2 regions of the Cupriavidus sp. SK-3 genome follow, and region 2 is predicted to be linked to the other one. Evidence: predicted binding sites of a transcription regulator. Region 2 holds the regulator's gene; the other holds the start of a gene.
The links. The regulator LexA, encoded in region 2, represses DNA repair genes until DNA is damaged. The targets are predictions, from matches to a motif close to ACTGTATNNNNATACAGT.

Region 1: the regulator LexA is predicted to act here: its motif matches at 7,325-7,342, upstream of imuA (translesion DNA synthesis-associated protein ImuA).

What each region holds. Positions count from the first base shown of each region.
Region 1 is NZ_JFJV02000006.1:44,513-53,689, forward strand. It holds gene CF70_RS33660 (bifunctional diguanylate cyclase/phosphodiesterase) at 1-614, shown strand, start outside; gene CF70_RS00445 (glycine-rich domain-containing protein) at 568-1,218, shown strand; gene CF70_RS35580 (hypothetical protein) at 1,315-1,545, shown strand; gene CF70_RS38845 (hypothetical protein) at 1,457-1,759, shown strand; gene CF70_RS00450 (error-prone DNA polymerase) at 2,037-5,189, opposite strand; gene CF70_RS00455 (Y-family DNA polymerase) at 5,199-6,662, opposite strand; gene imuA (translesion DNA synthesis-associated protein ImuA) at 6,589-7,293, opposite strand; gene CF70_RS00465 (hypothetical protein) at 7,413-7,658, opposite strand; gene CF70_RS38715 (hypothetical protein) at 7,677-8,030, opposite strand; gene CF70_RS00470 (hypothetical protein) at 7,963-8,874, opposite strand.
Region 2 is NZ_JFJV02000257.1:42,799-51,975, reverse strand. It holds gene CF70_RS27280 (DUF808 domain-containing protein) at 1-902, opposite strand, end outside; gene CF70_RS27275 (hypothetical protein) at 1,384-1,659, shown strand; tRNA gene CF70_RS27270 (tRNA-His) at 1,831-1,906, opposite strand; gene CF70_RS37090 (hypothetical protein) at 2,076-2,243, opposite strand; gene lexA (transcriptional repressor LexA) at 2,353-3,009, opposite strand; gene CF70_RS27260 (asparaginase) at 3,234-4,232, shown strand; gene rpsF (30S ribosomal protein S6) at 4,334-4,708, shown strand; gene priB (primosomal replication protein N) at 4,783-5,082, shown strand; gene rpsR (30S ribosomal protein S18) at 5,086-5,364, shown strand; gene rplI (50S ribosomal protein L9) at 5,396-5,848, shown strand; gene CF70_RS27235 (replicative DNA helicase) at 6,089-7,480, shown strand; gene CF70_RS27230 (DUF47 domain-containing protein) at 7,692-8,318, shown strand; gene CF70_RS27225 (inorganic phosphate transporter) at 8,332-9,177, shown strand, end outside.

The DNA.
Region 1 (9,177 bases), on a different contig from region 2:
GGCAGTTTGCCGACAAGAGTCTCAGGCTCATCATCCTCGATGCCCTGCGGCAAGCGGGCCTGCCAGGGAATCTCCTGGAACTCGAACTGACTGAAAGCCTGGTCATGCGGGATGCCGAGCAAGCAGCGCGCTGGCTCTCGAAACTCAAGAGAACGGGTGTGCGACTGGCCATCGACGATTTTGGCACGGGATATTCTTCACTGGCCTATCTGAGCCGCTTTCCGATCGATGTCGTGAAAATTGATCGTACCTTCATCCGCCATGTGCCGGAAAGCCGCAGCGATACGCAAATTGCGAGTGCAGTGATCGGCCTCGGGCATCGGCTTGACCTAGACGTAGTCGCGGAGGGCGTCGAAAACGCGCAGCAGCTCAACTTTCTGCGCAGCGAAGGTTGTGATGAAGTGCAAGGGTATTACTTTAGCCAGCCGCTCCCCGCCGAGGACATCACAGCCTTTCTGGTCAGTCATACCGAACACGGTCTCGCGCAGCATCCAGGACCGCAATCAATACGCGCCTTACTTCCGCATCCTGGTGCGTACCTCAGTCGTCAACCATCGGAGCAACGTTATGAAAGCACAGGAACAAACCGTCAAGCATATGTGGCAAGCGATTGACGCTCTCGATTTCAGCCGGATGAAGGCCAAACTGCTGCACCGCGAGCAGGCCCGCTGGACCGCCAAAACGTTGACCGCGGCCGAGTCCGGCTATCGCCAGTTTCTGAAACTGGCGGCGAAATATCCAGATGCGCCGGTGGTGCCCAGCGAACTGGTGGACGAGTTCTGGCACGCCCACATTCTCGATACCCAGCGCTATGCGAGTGATTGCGAGCGGATCTTCGGTCATGTACTGCACCATGACCCCTATGTCGGCATCGACGGGCTCGAAGACGAAGCCAGGCTGCAGGCACTGGCCAACGCCAGCAACGCACTTAGCATGCAGGAGTTTGGCCAGAATCTAACCGCTCCGTCGTATTGCGCCCGCCCGGCGACGAGCGAGCGCGCATATGGTGCGCGCGCCGTGAGCGCGGAACCCTCATACTGCGCGCATGCAATATCGACGGTACCGGCCTATTGTGCACTGGCCGCGACAGCCAGGGCCGCCTACTGCGCATTGTCGGTGAAAGCAGAACCCGCGGATTGCATGCGCGCTCATCCCATGAAATCTGCCTACTGCGCAGTAGCGAACGAGCCAAGGCAAGCGCAGGTGCTTAGCGCTTGACGCGCTCGCGTACCGGCGCATGGAAGCAGTGCCCGCTGCGTGACCGGGGTGTCGGCCACAGCCTTGCCTATGTGCACAGGCTGAAGCAGCGGCCAGTTGGATCTCGAGCAAATGACCAGGGGCCGGCCAGCACACGGCGACGGCCCGAGCGACACCACATTGATCAAAACGCTGCATGGCGCCGAGTGGCACCGGTGGCATGGCCGCCCTCATCCGACTTTGCGCCAGCTGGAAGATCGTGGCTGGGATCTCGACGCTGAGACCAGTCCCGAGGAGGCCAAGCTCCTCGGCAAGCTTGAAGAATTTATCGTTACCGGTCGACTATGACAAGGCGGCCCATTTCTATGGCCTCGCAGCGGCCGGCGGGGTTGTTCACGCGACCGCGCGACTGGCTCTCCTCCATCTGCATGGGCGACACTCCTCCGCCGATGCCACTCACGGATTTTCACTTCTGCGAAAAGCAGCAAAGCGCGGTGATGCGGCGGCCCGGGCAGCGCTTCAGGAGATTGCGGAACGGATGATGTCATCAGCCTTCCCGTAGAACCTTGATGTTGTGACGCAGGCTGGGTGATAGTAAGGCGCGCCATGGCGCGGGCGCGAGAGCGGAATGGTGGTCAGCCCAGACGATGGGTTGACCGGTTGGCCAACTCACAGCGCTTCGACCCGAAGGGCATCGTAACTCGCGCCCTAATGCACGTATTACGGCGCTGGAGAATATGTGCCGATCCGCCAGTCCAGGTGGGGGGTGTGTACCCAATTTTCCCTATTCTTGATAAGAAAGATCGGCATGGCGTTTTGAATCTAGCTGCATCCGTCAGCTAGCAGAAATCGCGGCTGCTCGTTTCCAGGTGGCCGAGCAGCGGTGTGAGATCCACCAACCGCTGTGCAACGAGGTGCCTCACTTCGCCCTCGCACTGCCACTGGCCCAGGACACCGATCAAGCGAGCGGCCAGTACCTCTTTGCGGAACCGCTCCAGCACCGACGGCCAAACGATCACGTTGACCGATCCCGTCTCATCCTCGATGGTCATGAACAGCACGCCGTTCGCGGTGCTCGGGCGCTGTCGCACCGTCACGATGCCAGCGCCGCGGGCCAACTGGCGGTCCTGATAGCGGAATAGCGTTTCCGCTGTCACGAACCGGCCGCTGGCGAGATGTCGTCGCAGCAGCGCCAGCGGATGCCGGTTGAGGGTCAAGCCCGTCGATCGATAGTCCGCGACAATGGCCTCGCCCTCGCTAGGCGCCACCAGTGAAGGTAGTTCTTCCGGCACGTCGGCAGGCCGCAACAGATCCTTGTCGGGCACCGCGGCCGTGGCCTGCCAGAGTGCATTGCGTCGGTGGCCAGCGAAGGCTCGCAGTGTGTCGCCGGCGGCCAGGACCTGCACATCATGCCTGTCCAAGTTCGCGCGGCGGGCCAGGTCAGTCGTCCCTGAGAATGGGCGCACGGCGCGTGCCTCCTCAATGCGCTGCGCCGCCTCCGCGCGCATCCCGCGCAGCAGCGAGAGGCCGAGCCGAACCGCTGGCGGCTTCTTGTCGTCGGCTTCCAGTGACGAGTGCCAGCCGCTGATCGTGACGTCCACTGGCAGCACGTCGACACCGTGGCGTTTCCCATCCTGCACTAGCTGCGAAGGCGAGTAGAACCCCATCGGCTGACTGTTGAGCATCGCGCAGAGGAACACGGCCGGCTCATGGCATTTCAGCCAGGCGCTGGCGTAGACCAGCAGCGCAAAGCTGGCCGCATGGCTCTCTGGGAAGCCGTATTCACCGAAGCCTTGGATTTGCCGGAAGATGCTCTCAGCAAATTCCCGTTCGTACCCGCGTTCCAGCATGCCGGAGACGATGCGGTCGTAGTAATGCTCCAGCCCACCCTTGCGCTTCCAGGCCGCCATGGCCCGACGCAGCTGGTCAGCCTCGCCAGCCGAGAAACCCGCTGCGAGCATGGCTACCTGCATCACCTGTTCCTGGAAAATCGGCACGCCGAGCGTGCGCGACAGCGCCTTTTCCATTTCCGGGCTCGGATAGGTTACGGGTTCCTTACCTTGCCGGCGCCGCAAGTACGGGTGGACCATGCCTCCTTGCACCGGACCCGGTCGCACGATGGCGACCTCGACGACCAGGTCATAGAAGGTGCGGGGCTGCAGCCGGGGCAGCATGGACATTTGCGCACGGGATTCCACCTGGAACACCCCGACACTGTCCGCGCGGCACAGCATTTCGTAGGTGGCTGGATCCTCCGCCGGGATATCCTGCAGCTCGAATGCCTCCCCACGCTGTTCGGAGACGAGATCCAGCGCGCGGCGGATCGCCGAGAGCATGCCCAGCGCCAGCACGTCGACCTTGAGCAAGCCGACGGCATCCAGGTCGTCCTTATCCCACTGGATTACGCTGCGATCGGGCATGGCGGCGTTCTCGATGGGTACCAGGCGCGATAGCTTGCCGCGGGCGAGCACGAACCCGCCCGAATGCTGGGAGAGGTGCCGAGGAAAGCCGAGCAACTGCGTCGCCATGTTTGCCCATCGTTGGGTCAGCGCACTTTCCGTATCGACGCCGCTTTCCGCGAAACGTTTGAGCAGGTCGGCCTTGCTGTCAAACCAGTGGTGTGCCTTGGCGACCAGGTCGACGATGGCCGGGTCCACGCCAAGCGCCTTGCCGGACTCGCGCAGCGCGCTGCGCGGCCGATAGGTGGCCACGGCCGCCGCCAGCGCCGCGCGGGTTCGCCCATACTTCGTGTACAGGTACTGGATGACCTCCTCGCGGCGCTGGTGTTCGAAATCGACATCGATGTCCGGTGGCTCGCCACGCTCCTTGCTGATGAACCGCTCGAAGAGCAGGTTGCCACGGGCCGGGTCCACCTCCGTGATACCCAGGCAGTAACAGACTGCGGAGTTGGCCGCCGAGCCTCGCCCCTGACAGAGGATGCGATTGGAGCGCGCAAAGCGGACGATGTCGTAAACCGTCAGAAAATAATGCTCGTAGTGCATGTCCTCAATGAGCGCCAATTCGTGCTCGATCTGGGCCTGGACGGTGGCAGGGATGCCTCGGGGGAAGCGGTGGTGCGCACCGATGTAGGTTTCTCTTCGCAGGTATTCCGCAGGAGAGACGCCCGTCGGGACCACTTCATCGGGATACTCATAGCGCAGCTCATCCAACGAGAACTGGCAGAGATTGGCGATGTGCAGCGATTCGGTCAGCAGCCGGTGCGGGTAGACATTGGCAAGCCGTAGGCGTGAGCGCAGGTGCTGTTCTGCGTTGGGGGTCAACTGATACCCGCAATCGGGCACGGCCTTGCCTAAGCGGATGGCGCTCAGCACGTCATGAAGCGGCTTGCGCGACCGTACGTGCATCTGCACGTGGCCGGTAGCCACCACGCGCAGGTGATTGGCCGCGGCGGCTTCCATCACGCCCGCCCGATGGATGTCATCCATGGCGCGGTACAGCAGGGTCAGGCTCATCCACGCGCGACCTGGAAAGGTGGCCGTGATCCATGCGGCTTGGGCGTCCAGCCGCTCCGCTGGCGTGCAGTACTCCGGCGTGAAAATGATCGTGCAATCGGGCAGGCCTCGCAGGTGCGCGTAGGCGCCTTCCGAGCCGTCCAGATCCCGGCGCGTGAGCAGGTAGGCGCCCTTTGCCGTGCGCGTGCGGGACAGCGTGATTAGCTCGCACAGGTTGCCGTAGCCTTCGCGATTGCGGGCGAGTGCGATGAAGGAGATGCAGGGGCTTCCGTCTGCATTGACCAGGCGAAACGATGCACCGACGAGCAGCTTTAGCCCGTGCTTCTTGGCTTCGGCATGCGCCCGCACGATGCCGGCCAACGAGCATTCGTCGGTGATGGCGAGCGCGCTGTAGCCCAGTTGCACGGCGCGCTCGACCAGCTCTTCCGCGCGAGATGCGCCTTCAAGGAAGGAGAAATTAGAGAGGCAGTAAAGCTCGGCGTAGTCGGGCAAGCCGGCGCCGGTGCGTAGGGATTCCATGGCGCCACCTCACCCGAACAGCCCGTGCAGGTACCACGTGGCCTCATCGCCGTCCCGGCTGCCCATGCGTTCCTGATAGACCCAGTAATGGGCGTGATCGCGACCCTCGGCCACGTAATAATCCCGCGTCACCAACTCGCCGCTCCACCAACCGGCCTCGATGCGTTCCGGGGGAGACACCATGCGCAGGGGCGAGCCATAGAACGGGCGATGATCGCGGATCAGCAAGGCAATCGGCTTGTCCAGCAGCCAAGCCGGGCGCGGCAGGGCGGGCGCTTCCGCGCCAGGTCGGGGTTTCCCGACGGCCGGCACCCAGGTGTTGGCTACCTCCGGCCGGTAGTCCGCACGCAACTCCGGCCGCAGGATGTTGTCGGCGCCAAGCCGCGCCGCGAGCAGTTCCATCACCCGGGCGTGGTCCTCGGGCGTGCCGCCGGGCTCAGGAAATAGCGATTCGCTGGGGGGCGCCTTGGCCTGCACGTCGGTGACGGACAGGCGCACCGCGATCATGGGGGCATCCACCTGCAGCTGCGCCAGCCGCTCACGCAGCAAGCGCATCGGGTGATCCTCGCTCCAGCTGGGCTCTGCCAGCGCGATCTCGATGACGGTTGGCGCCAGCGCCTCGCGGCCGCGCTCGTGTTTGAGTTCCACCAAGACTTTGGTGACCGCCAGATGGTGCGCGGCCAGCCAGCCCAGCATCTGCACGATGAGCCCGCGGCTGTAGAGCAGGGTGGCCTCCGCATGCTCGATGCGATCGGGAAGGTCGACCTGCGCTGAGAAGGTTGGCGGGGGCTGTAGCCATTCGAAGATCTCTGGCGCCTGGCCCAGGGCGCGATCCATCGCCTCGTTCAGTTCTCGGCCGCACCGGCGCTGCAGCCCGGCCCGCGGCAGCCGGCGGATATCGGCAAGGCAACGGCACCCTAGTCCATCCAGCCATTCCAGGAATGGCCGTGCGGCGGGCAGGGTGCCGATGGCGAGGGCGCCGAGCCGGCGCTCCAATGCCTCGATCTTGAGGGTGCTTGCGCCACCGGCATGGGCCAACAGCCAGGCGCCCTGGGCTGTCGGAGCACAGCCGCAGGCCGCGCTGAAGCCCAGCGCGGCGACAGACGCGCGCATGCGGCGGCGCAACTGGCGGATGCCGCCGAACAGGCGCAGGCTGGCCGACACGTCTACCAGCACGGACGCTTCCTCGGCATGCACCACGTTGGGCGCGAACTGCAGGAGCGCCATGGCCACGCGCTGCAGGGCGTCGGCTTCCTTCTCCGGGGCTCGATCGTACAGCAGGGTCTGCGGCGCGATGGTCAGCACACCGCCGCGGCGCATCTGCGGGCGAACGCCAGCCTCCGCCGCCAGGCGCGAAGCGAGGTGCACGCGTTCCTTGTCCAACACCGCCACAGCCAACTCAGTGGACCAATTCGGCCGGAAGACTTCGAGTGGCAGGGACGAGAGGTGCAGGCAGATCCAGAGGCGCAGCATGACGGTGAAGCAGGATCGGCGACGGTTCCAGCAGGACGCGCACGGGCAGGTCCTGCTGCGGGCCGCGCCGCTTGATGAAGGAGAGATCGACGCCGCCGGCGGCGGGCGCAACGCCAATGCGCAGTGGCGCTGGCGAAGCGTCGCGTGCACAGGCCAGTGAACGCATGAGGCAAAACAGCGCCTCGCCACCCTGTGCAGCCAGGTGCAGGCGGCGCAGCGCGTCATTGCGGATATGGGTCTGCCAAAGGAGCACCGCACCGCAGGTGCCGGCGCGCAGCAATTGCTCGGTGGCCCAAAGGGCATCAGCCGTGCGCTGGCTGCGGATCCACAGCAGACGTTCGGGCGGCAAGCCCCAGCTGGCCAAGGCGAGTGCCTGTGGCGTTTGCGGCGGCTGAATCAGGGCGACAGGCCGCTTACAGACCTCCGCCAGTGCGGGGCGCAGCAGGCGCAACTCCCCCACGCCCGGTTGGCGCACCAAAAGTTCGATCAGCGATGCCGTCGGCCAGCCGCCACCCGGTAGCTCGGCCGTCAGGACCGGATAGCCGGTGGCGACGGTGCGACCGTTCGCCAGGGCGAGCTGGGAGGCTTTCCATAACGCAGGATGGATGGATTCTGGATTGGGCGTTGGCATGGCTGTTGGTTGAGTCCATGCAACCCAGTTTACTGTATATATATACAGTGGTCACGGATTTCTTTGCCGAACGCGAAAATGCCTTAAGGACCGCTTGATGAGCGAGCACCGTCGCAGTTTTACTCGGGGGCGTCTCCGAAGACCCCGATGGCTAGGTCGTGCTCGAATTTGGTCGACCAAGAATCCCGAGACCCTGCCGCATACTGCATCAATACGCCTGTCTCTGGCCTCAGCACGCTCACCAGGCGACCCTGTTCCCCGGTCATGTCGCAGACGCTAAAGTCGGCGGCGATGAACCCGTGCCGACGACAGGCGTTGGTAAAGGCTTCGCGCTCCGCGGCAGGAAACGCCGCAAGGGTTGCCATGACAAATCCTCCGATCGACTAGCCAGCCAGCTTGCGGATGGCCGCACCAATTTGTTGCACCTTTCTTGTATCGGCATACTCCGCCCACGGATCGACGTAGCCGGCGGCTTCCACGCGCTGCAGGGCGGTCTGGATCGTCCAATGATCGCCCGCTGTCAGTTCCTCCAGTTCCTCCCAGGATACCGGCACCGAAACCCCGAGACCTGGCCGCGCGCGGGCAGAAAATGCGGACACCGTCGTCGCACCTTGGCCGTTGCGCAGGTAGTCGATGTAGATCTTACCCACGCGATTGCGCGGCCCGCTCTTAGAAACGAAGCGCTGCGGAATGGTCTGGGCGATATGAAGAACGACATCTTGCGAGAACTTCTTCACCGTGGTCCACGGCAGTTCCGGCGCAATGGGCACAACGACATGCAGGCCTTTTGCCACCACTGGTCTTGAGAAAGCTCACCAGGCCAAGCTCATCCAGCATAGTCTTCGTCAGCATGGCGGCGTCAAGCATGTGCCGCCATGGCACGCCATCGCCGGGGTCCAGATCGAAGATGACGCGATCAGGCTTGTCGATGGCACTCTTGGTCGCATTCCACGTATGGAACTCGATCACGTTCAACTGCGCTGCGGCGACAATGGCTGTCTGGCTGGCGATCTCCAGGAGTGGCGGATGCCCAGCCCATAGGCTGGCATCGAGGACGTTGGTCCCCGGGATCTTGATGGTCTCGGCGTGCTTCTGAAAGAACAGCTCGCCGTCGATGCCCGTTGGCCCGCGTACCAACGCCACAGGGCGCCCGCGGAGATGAGGCAGCAGGTGCGGCGCGATGGCTTCGTAGAAACCGACCAGGTCACCTTTCGTCATTCCGGTCGACGGGTCAATCACACGTTCCGCGTTGGATACCTTCACCGTGCGCGCTGGCCGAGGCCGGGGCTGTTCCACATCGACCGGCCGCTCCCTTGTCACGTTGCCCGCGGCCTTGTCAGCGCGCAAGGCATGGAAGACGGGATGCCGGATTCGGCCTTCTTTGGTCCACTCGGCAAATGAGATCTCGGCCACCCGCTTCGGCTTGACCCATCGGGCGGCTAAGCGCGGTGGTGGCTTTTCAAAGGGGCAGACTGGCACTTCCAGTTCGGTCAGCATTGCGAGCAACTTGGTCAGCATGCGCGAATCCAAACCGCTGCCAACGCTGCCCGCGTAGTGCAGTTTCCCGGTTTCATCGTGCACGCCAAGGAGAAGCGCGCCTAGGCCTTGTCGGCTTCCCTTCGGGGCCGTGAATCCGCAGATGACGAATTCTTGCCGCTGTTTGCATTTGAGCTTGATCCAGCTGGGCGCCCGGAGCTCTCCGCTCAGGCACAAGAGCTTGACATAGGCTACTAGGAAATGCTGCCGATAAGTGCTGCTTGGGCCACCCCCTCATCCTTTAGGGTCGGGCGCGCCCGATGGACAAGTATTGAGCATGGCGCCTAATTTCGCAGTTGTAGACGATGCCTGCGTTCGCGGCCAAGCTTCGAAGGCAGACGACGCACG
Region 2 (9,177 bases):
ACTACCGTGAAGCCGATCGTGACCAAAGCCCCGGCCAGCAGGCCGATCATCGCATTGATCAACATCGGTGCCGCTATTTCCAGTCCACTGCCGAGCAACGGTACTTCCCCAAGCATTTGCGTTGTTACCTCCGTCAGGTGATGCATGCCAGGAAATCCGTGTGCCAGTATCCCGCCGCCAACCAGGAACATTGCCACGGTACCCACAACGGAAAGTACGCGCATTAGCCAAGGCGCCAGCCGAAGAATCCCGCGGCCCACGGCTTGCGCGAGAGTGGAGGCTTTCTGACTAAGATACAGGCCGGCATCGTCGAGCTTGACGATGCCGGCCACCAGCCCGTAGACACCCACTGTCATGACGAGGGCGATGGCGGACAGCACGGCCACCTGCGTACCAAACGGCGCGCCGGAGACGGTCCCCAGTGAGATCACGATGATTTCGGCGGACAGGATGAAATCCGTGCGCACCGCGCCGCGGATCTTCGCTTTCTCGTCAATTACTGAATCCGTCGGAGGATCTTGTGCCTGATGTTTGCCAGGAGGATCTACTTCGCTCCGCGACTCTCCGTGCATGAAGCGGTGCGCGATCTTTTCAAATCCTTCGTAGCAAAGGAACGCGCCGCCCACCATCAGCAGTGGCACGATCGCCCAGGGGGTCGCAGCACTGATTGCGAGCGCGGCCGGTACCAGAATCGCCTTGTTGCGCAAAGAACCCACCGCAACCGCCCACACAACCGGCAACTCGCGATCGGCTTTCACGCCGCTGACCTGTTGCGCATTGAGGGCAAGATCGTCGCCCAGGACGCCAGCGGTTTTCCTGGCAGCCACCTTGCTCATGGTTGCCACATCGTCAAGGATCGAGGTGATGTCGTCGATCAGCAAAAGCAGGCTGGTGCCGGCCATATTTCAAGCTCCCATGTCGGTGCTGAGTAGGAGAGGTCCTTCAGGTGATCAAGGCCGCATGGCAAGATATTGCCATTGAAAATGGATGAGCGCCTGAACAGGTCGTCCAATGACATGTGGGCCGCCGAGACACCGCCTGATGCGGTAGCGCATACGAAGATCGAGTTGGAACTGGCGGCCAGAAGCGCCAGGCGTGAGCGAGCTAACGGACCTGCGGTGGCAGACGATCCCCCGCTATCGATTGGCACAGGTGTGGCCGTGATAACCAGGAGACGCGCCTTGGGGAGAGTATCGATCGTCTCTCCCCGCGCAAGAACCCTCTTGTGAGGGGTTCTGCAGGTTATCCGGGCCCGCCACGTTCAGGCTTTTTGGAGAGTGTCGGAGCCAATTAGCGACGGCTCCTGCCCGGTGTGGATGCAGTTGTCCTATGCGAGCTGGTTTGCCGTCATGCTAGGATTTTGCCAGGCTCTGGGAGATAGCCATGGTTCAAAAGCTGTTCCACGAACTGCCCGTGAATGAACGCGGCGACTTTGAATCCGCCTGCGCGCGGCATGGATTTGTTCTAGAAGACTTCGAGGTGAGCGAGGAAGAGGGCATTTCGCAAGGCAGCGGGTCGAGTCATATCCCCCGGAAAATCACTGTCGCCCGAGTGGGCGGAGACGTCCAAGTCTATCCTGCAGCTACCGGCATTTCGTGGACAGTCGCATTTGAACGAGACCTGGAGCGCGGCGAATTTGGATTTCCTCTTGCGGACTAGCTAAGGGATGGGGGGAGGTCGCTGCGTGGAAGAAACGGAGGAGGGTTGTGCTGACACCGGCGGTTAGCAAGTAATCCCACCGTGGGAGGATGGCGGGAATGGCCCCTGGCTTTGGGGTGCACAAATGAAAACAGCGCCTTGGTTAAGGCGCTGTTTTGCAAGGAAAATTCTTGGGGTGGCTGATGGGACTCGAACCCACGACGACAGGAATCACAATCCTGGACTCTACCAACTGAGCTACAGCCACCGTAGAGGTTGTTCAGCTTGCTGCTGAGCAACGAAGAACAAGATCATACAATACCAAAAGGCAGATGGCTAGCACTCTGCACAATTTTTTTCTCTGCGCTGCCTTATGCGATTTCAGCCGGTTAGGTCGGTTACCGCGATGCGCGCAAGTGAGTGCTGCTGTGGCCCACCTATGAAAGCTTGGCCGACTCCTCCAGCTCAAGCATGCGGCAGATGGCTGCCATGCTGCCCACCATGGTGCGTCGTTGCGCACCCTGGTAGATACGCACGCCTTTGGATTGGCGGAATGGTACGGGCTTGACGGGGCGGCGGGCGGAGAGGCGGTTGGCTGGCAGCATGGCTACACCTGGTGACTTGCAACAACAGTTAGCGGTGCCCGACTAGCGGGCGGCGTTGGCACAATCGGGCGTCGGCGTGATACGGGCTTGCCCGCCTCAGCCGCACTCGTCAGAAGCCGCTGGGTCGGATCAAGCCGACGGCGATACCTTCCAGAGAGAACTCCTCGCGGCCGGGGCGCACGATGATGCTGGGGAAATCGGGATTCTCAGCAATGAGTTCGATCGAGTCGCCGCGGCGGTTGAGGCGTTTGACGGTGACGTCGTCTCCCAGTCGCGCAACGACGATCTTGCCGTTCGGGGCCTCGCTGGCACGCTTGACCGCAAGCAGATCGCCATCGAGGATGCCGGCGTCCCGCATGCTCAGGCCACGTACCCGGAGCAGGTAGTCAGGCTGCACGTCGAACACCGAAGCGTCGACCTGGTATTGGCGGTCGATGTGTTCTGCGGCAAGGATCGGGCTACCGGCCGCGACGCGCCCGACCAGGGGCAGCGTCAGTTGCATCACGCCAGCCATTGGCAGCGAGAATTGGTCTGGTAGTTCTGAGTCGCTGCGCGAAACCTTGAGCCGGATGCCACGCGAGGCGCCTGGGGTGAGTTCGATTACGCCCTTGCGGGCCAGGGCCCTCAAGTGTTCCTCGGCAGCATTGGGCGATGAGAAGCCGAACTTGGCGGCGATCTCGGCGCGTGTGGGCGGAAAGCCCGTGTGCTGGAGGCTGCTGCGAATCAGGTCAAAAATCTGCTGCTGTCGCGGTGTCAGGGTCGCCATGGTCGCCGTGTTGGAAAGCACTGTATGTTTAAACAGTATGCTGTGATTTTATACAGTATCGAGTGAAGTGCAAGCGGAATTTTGGGAGTTTGCGCATCGACAGGTGCCTCGGGCGCGGCACGCCGCGCCGTGTCGCGCAAGTCTGGGCGTTACAATTCGCGGCACTTGCAGCCTCTTTTTTCGCTCGCTGCTCAATCTTTCTGGCTTTCGATCTCTATCTCGCCATGTCCCTCCTGCCTCGCGTCGTCGTGCTTGCTACCGGTGGCACCATTGCCGGTTCTTCATCCAGTGCTGCCAGCAGCGCGAAGTACCAGGCGGCCACAGTGCCTGTGACGGCGCTGCTTGATGCGGTGCCGGCGCTCGGCGACGTGGCCCGCGTCGAGGCAGAGCAGGTGGCGCAGGTGGATAGCAAGGACATGTCGTTCGCCCTCTGGACCCGATTGGTTGAACGCGTTGCGTTCTGGTCTGCGCAGGCCGATGTGGCGGGCATTGTGATTACCCATGGCACCGATACGCTGGAGGAGACGGCAATGCTGCTGCATCTGGCGTGCGTGGGCACGGTGCCGGTGGTACTGACGGCGGCGATGCGGCCTTCGACCTCCCTGTCGGCCGACGGTCCCTTGAACCTGCTGGACGCGGTACGGGTGGCTGCCAGCGCCGGGGCGGCGGGCAAGGGCGTGCTACTGGTGATTAATCAGGAAATCCATGCCGGGCGGGATGTGGTGAAGGCACATACGTCAGCGGTCAACGCTTTTGTGTCGCCGCTGGCTGGCCCGATCGGGTTCGTGCAGGACGACCTCGTGCGATTTGTCCGGGCGCCCCGACTGTTGCCGGACCAGGCCTGGGCCGTGCCATCCAAATGGCCGCAGGTGGAGATTCTTGCCAGTTACGCGGAGCCCGGCCGGTTGGTGGTGGACGCTTTGGCGCAGGCAGGTGTGGCGGGGCTGGTCGTGGCGGCCGCAGGCAACGGGTCGGTTCACCAGTCGCTGGTCGATGCGCTGGTGGACGCGGCCGGGGCGGGAGTGGCCGTGGTGCGTAGCTCACGCACCGGGGCAGGGCATGTGGCAATGCCGGCACCTCCACGACCGGCTTCAGGTGCCTTCGTTTCCGCAGGCGATCTCAATCCATATAAGGCGCGCGTGCTCCTGATGCTGGCCCTGGCGACTACGCCCGGACTGGCCGTGGATCCCGCTGCGTTGCAGGCGCTGTTCGCCGAAAACTAAGGCGGCTTGCTCGAGGGGGCAAAAACACGCTATACTTTAAGGCTATCCAACCTTGCTGCACCGGACATGGCGCCCGGGCGGCTTATCCAAAAGGAGCGTCAATGCGTCATTACGAAATCGTATTTATCGTCCATCCGGACCAGAGTGAACAAGTTCCGGCCATGATCGAGCGTTACAAGACGCTGGTCACGTCGCAGGAAGGCCAGATCCACCGCGTGGAAGACTGGGGCCGCCGTCAGATGGCCTACATGATCCAGAAGCTGGCCAAGGCTCACTACGTTTGCCTGAACATCGAATGCGGCAAGGAAACCCTGGCTGAACTCGAACATGCGTTCAAGTTCAACGACGCGGTGCTGCGCCACCTCATCGTTCAGACCAAGAAGGCCGAAACCGCACCGTCCCCGATGATGAAGGAAGTGCAGCGCGAAGAAGCCCGCAAGGCCGCGCAACAGACCAGCGAAGTCCAGGCCGCCTAAGTGCGGACTGTTGTGGTTGCCGTGGGCGTTGAACGCCGCGGCGGCAAGTGCGGGCATCGGTGCGGGAGAGTGCGTTGAACCAGTTAAGGCTCTGCGCAACGCTCGCGGAACGCGATGCCTTGCGTTACACCCCGGCCGGGGTCCCCGTTGTCAACTGCATCTTGCAGTACGCGGGTGAGACGGTCGAGGCGCAAACGCCCAGGCAGGTGGAATTCGCCATCGCCGCCATGGGAATCGGTCAGATCGGCCAGCGGCTAGAGCGGACTCCGCTCGGCGCGATGCTCGACTGCGAAGGATTCCTGGCCCGCAAGCACCGCAACAGCAAGGCTCTCGTCTTTCACATCACTGGATGTAAAGCATTCGAAAAGGATTGAATCATGGCATTCGTCAAACGTGACAACAAGAACAAGAAGCGCTTCCAGCAGCAAAACCCGCTGTTCAAGCGCAAGCGCTTTTGCCGCTTCACCGTGGCTGGCGTGGAACAGATCGACTACAAGGATCTGGACACCCTGAAGGATTTCATCGGCGACAACGGCAAGATTACCCCCGCCCGCCTGACCGGCACCAAGGCGCACTATCAGCGTCAGCTCGATACGGCTATCAAGCGCGCGCGTTTCCTCGCGCTGATGCCTTACACCGACCTGCACAAGAACTGATCGGCCCTAGGTCCGTTAAGGAGAAAACACGATGCAAATTATTCTGCTTGAGAAAGTCATCAATCTGGGCAACCTGGGTGACATCGTTCGCGTGAAGGACGGCTACGCCCGTAACTTCCTGATCCCGAACAAGAAGGCCCGCCGTGCTACCCAGACCGCGATCAGCGAGTTCGAAGTCAAGCGCGCTGAACTGGAAAAGGCAGCTGCCGAGAAGCTGGCAGCTTCGCAAGCCGAAGGCGAAAAGCTGAATGGCCTGACCGTGCAAATCACCCAGAAGTCGGGTGTGGACGGCCGCCTGTTCGGTTCCGTTACCAACGCCGACATCGCCGAAGCACTGGCTGGTCAAGGCTTCAAGGTTGAGAAGGCGCAAGTGCGCCTGCCGAATGGCCCGCTGAAGATCGTCGGCGACCATCCGGTCAGCGTTTCGCTGCACACCGACGTGCTGGTCGACGTGACGGTTTCCGTCCTGGGCGAACACGTCTAAGCATTGATCTTGCCGCTGGTCCCGCTTGCCTGTTTGGCAGGCAGGGACCGGTTGCCGGTATCGGGCTTGACCAAACAAAAAGGCAGGAGCAAAGCGCTCCTGCCTTTTTGTTTGGCCGCTACCCGCGTTTGCATCATGGCCACCGGGCTGGTTGCCCCGCCGTCACTTGGCCGGACGTGGTAGCAACCGGCTGCGAATTCTCCCCCGGCTGTCTGGCGGCGACCGTTATAATCCCTTCCCATGAACGCGCCCGTCGCAGACCCCCAACTAGATAATCTCAAGGTTCCACCGCACTCCATCGAGGCCGAGCAATCGGTGCTGGGTGGCTTGCTGCTGGACAATGCCGCCTGGGACCGTATCGCCGATTTCCTGTCCGAAGCGGACTTCTACCGCTTCGATCACCGGATGATCTTCCAGAGCATCTCCCGGTTGATCGCCGCCACCAAGCCCGCCGACGTCATCACTGTCTACGAGACGCTGCAGGTTGCTGGCAAGGCGGAGGAGGTGGGCGGGCTGGCCTATCTGAATTCGCTGGCGCAGAACACGCCTAGCGCTGCCAATATCCGCCGCTATGCGGAAATCGTGCGCGAGCGTTCGGTGCTGCGCAAGCTGGTCACCGCGGCCGACGATATCGCCAGTGCGGCCTTCGCCCCCAAGGGGCGCGAAGTGCGGGAGCTGCTCGACGAAGCCGAATCGAAGGTGTTCGCCATTGCCGAGGAGGGCTCGCGCGGACAGAAGGGCTTCCAGGAGATCCAGCCGCTGCTGACGCAGGTGGTGGAGCGCATCGACGAGTTGTACCACCGTGACTCGAGTACCGACGTGACGGGCGTGCCGACGGGATTTATCGATCTGGACCGCATGACCAGCGGCATGCAGGCGGGCGACCTGATCATCGTTGCAGGGCGCCCCTCGATGGGTAAGACCGCCTTCTCGCTGAATATCGGCGAGCACGTGGCAGTGGAGCAGGGCCTGCCCGTGGCGGTGTTCTCGATGGAAATGGCCGGCACGCAGCTGGCCATGCGTATGCTCGGCTCGGTCGGCCGCCTGGACCAGCACCGCCTGCGTACCGGCCGCCTGCTCGACGAGGACTGGCCACGGCTTACGCATGCCATCCAGCGCATGAACGATGCCCAGCTGTTCATCGACGAGACTCCGGCTCTTAGCTCGATGGAGCTGCGGGCCCGCTCGCGGCGGCTGGCGCGCCAGTGCGGCCAGCTTGGCCTGATCATCATCGACTATTTGCAGCTGATGTCGGGCTCGGGCGGTGGTGAAAACCGCGCGACCGAAATCTCGGAAATCTCGCGTTCGCTCAAGGGGCTGGCCAAGGAGCTCAACTGTCCGGTGATTGCGCTCTCGCAGCTGAACCGTAGCCTTGAGCAGCGGCCCAACAAGCGCCCGGTGATGTCCGACTTGCGTGAGTCCGGCGCTATCGAACAGGATGCCGACGTGATCCTGTTTATTTACCGTGATGAGGTCTACAACCCGGATTCGCAGGACAAGGGCACGGCCGAAATTATTATCGGTAAACAGCGTAACGGCCCCATTGGGACCGTGCGCCTGACCTTCCTGGGTCAATTCACGAAGTTTGACAACTTCAGCGGCGGCCCCGCTTTCTTCGACAACGATACCTGAAGCCTGTCCTGGCGCGGCTTGCCGGGCATCGTGGCTCGGCGGCAATGGTGGATTGTCCATGCCGCTTGTCAAAGTCCTCCGGCTTCGCTCCACAACCCTGTAAAATATTGCGTTTTGATGACAGCCGCCCCAGGGCGGCTGTCATGCAATGCGTACCTGCCTCATTCAGCAATAACCCGCGGCGCCCCCGCGCTTCGACAAGGAACATTCCATGTTCGGCCGATTCATGCCCACCGAGGGCAAGTTCTTCGAATACTTCAACCAGCATGCCGATTGCGCGGTGACCGCCGCCCGCGAGCTGGAGGTGCTGGTCAACGACCTGCCCAATGCCGAGGCGCATGCGCGCCGCGTGCAGGCCACTGAAAAGAAGGCCGACCGCATTACGCACGACACGATCGACCTGCTGCACAAGACCTTCATCACGCCGCTGGACCGCGACGAGATTCACAAGCTCATCACCACCATGGACGATATCCTCGACCTGATGGAAGACGTGGCGGAAACCATCTCGCTGTACGACGTGACCAGCCTGACGGACGAGGCGCGCAAGCTCGCCGCCATCTGCGTGCAGTGCTGCGACCAGGTCAAGATCGCGGTCGGCCTGCTTGAAGACATGAGCAATGCCAGCGCCATCCTGAAGACGGCGCAGCAGATCGACCAGCTCGAGTCCGAGGCCGATCGCGTGATGCGCGCGGCGATGTCCAAGCTGTTCCGCGACGAGACGGACGTCAAGCGCCTGATCAAGCTGAAGGCCATCTACGAGCAACTGGAAACCATCACCGACAAGTGCGAGGACGTTGCCAACATCATCGAAGGCATCGTCCTGGAAAACGCCTGAGGCACACATCGGAATGCAGACCATACAAATGAGCTTGTGGGTGATCGCCCTGCTGGTGGCGCTCGCCTTGCTGTTCGATTTCATGAACGGCTTCCACGATGCCGCCAACTCGATTGCCACGGTGGTGTCGACGGGCGTGCTCAAGCCGCACCATGCGGTGGCCATGGCCGCCATGTGCAACGTGGTGGCTATCTTTATCTTCCACCTCAAGGTGGCGGCCACGGTGGGAACCGGCACGATCGACGTTAATATCGTCGATCACTATGTCATCTTCGGCGCCCTGATGGGTGCCATTGCCTGGAACCTGATCACTTGGTACTACGGCATTCCCTCGTCGTCTTCGCACGCGCTGATCGGCGGCCTGGTTGGCGCTGCGGTGGCCAAGAGCGGTACCGGTGCGCTGGTTGGTGGTGGCTTGCTCAAGACCGTGGCCTTTATCGTGATCTCACCGCTGCTGGGTTTCCTGCTCGGTTCGCTGATGATGGTGATCGTGGCCTGGACGTTCTTTCGCACGCCGCCGTCGCGGGTGGACCGCTGGTTCCGCAGGCTGCAGCTGATCTCGGCCTCGCTCTACAGCCTGGGCCACGGAGGCAATGACGCGCAAAAGACCATCGGCATCATCTGGATGTTGCTGATCGCCAGCGGTCACGTGGCGCAGGGCGGCGCGGAGCCGCCGATCTGGGTCATCGTTTCCTGCTATGTGGCGATCGGCATGGGTACCATGTTCGGTGGATGGCGCATCGTGCGTACCATGGGCCAGAAGATTACCAAGCTCAAGCCGGTAGGCGGCTTTTGCGCGGAGACCGGTGGCGCGATCACGCTGTTCATCGCTTCGGCGCTGGGCGTGCCGGTGTCGACC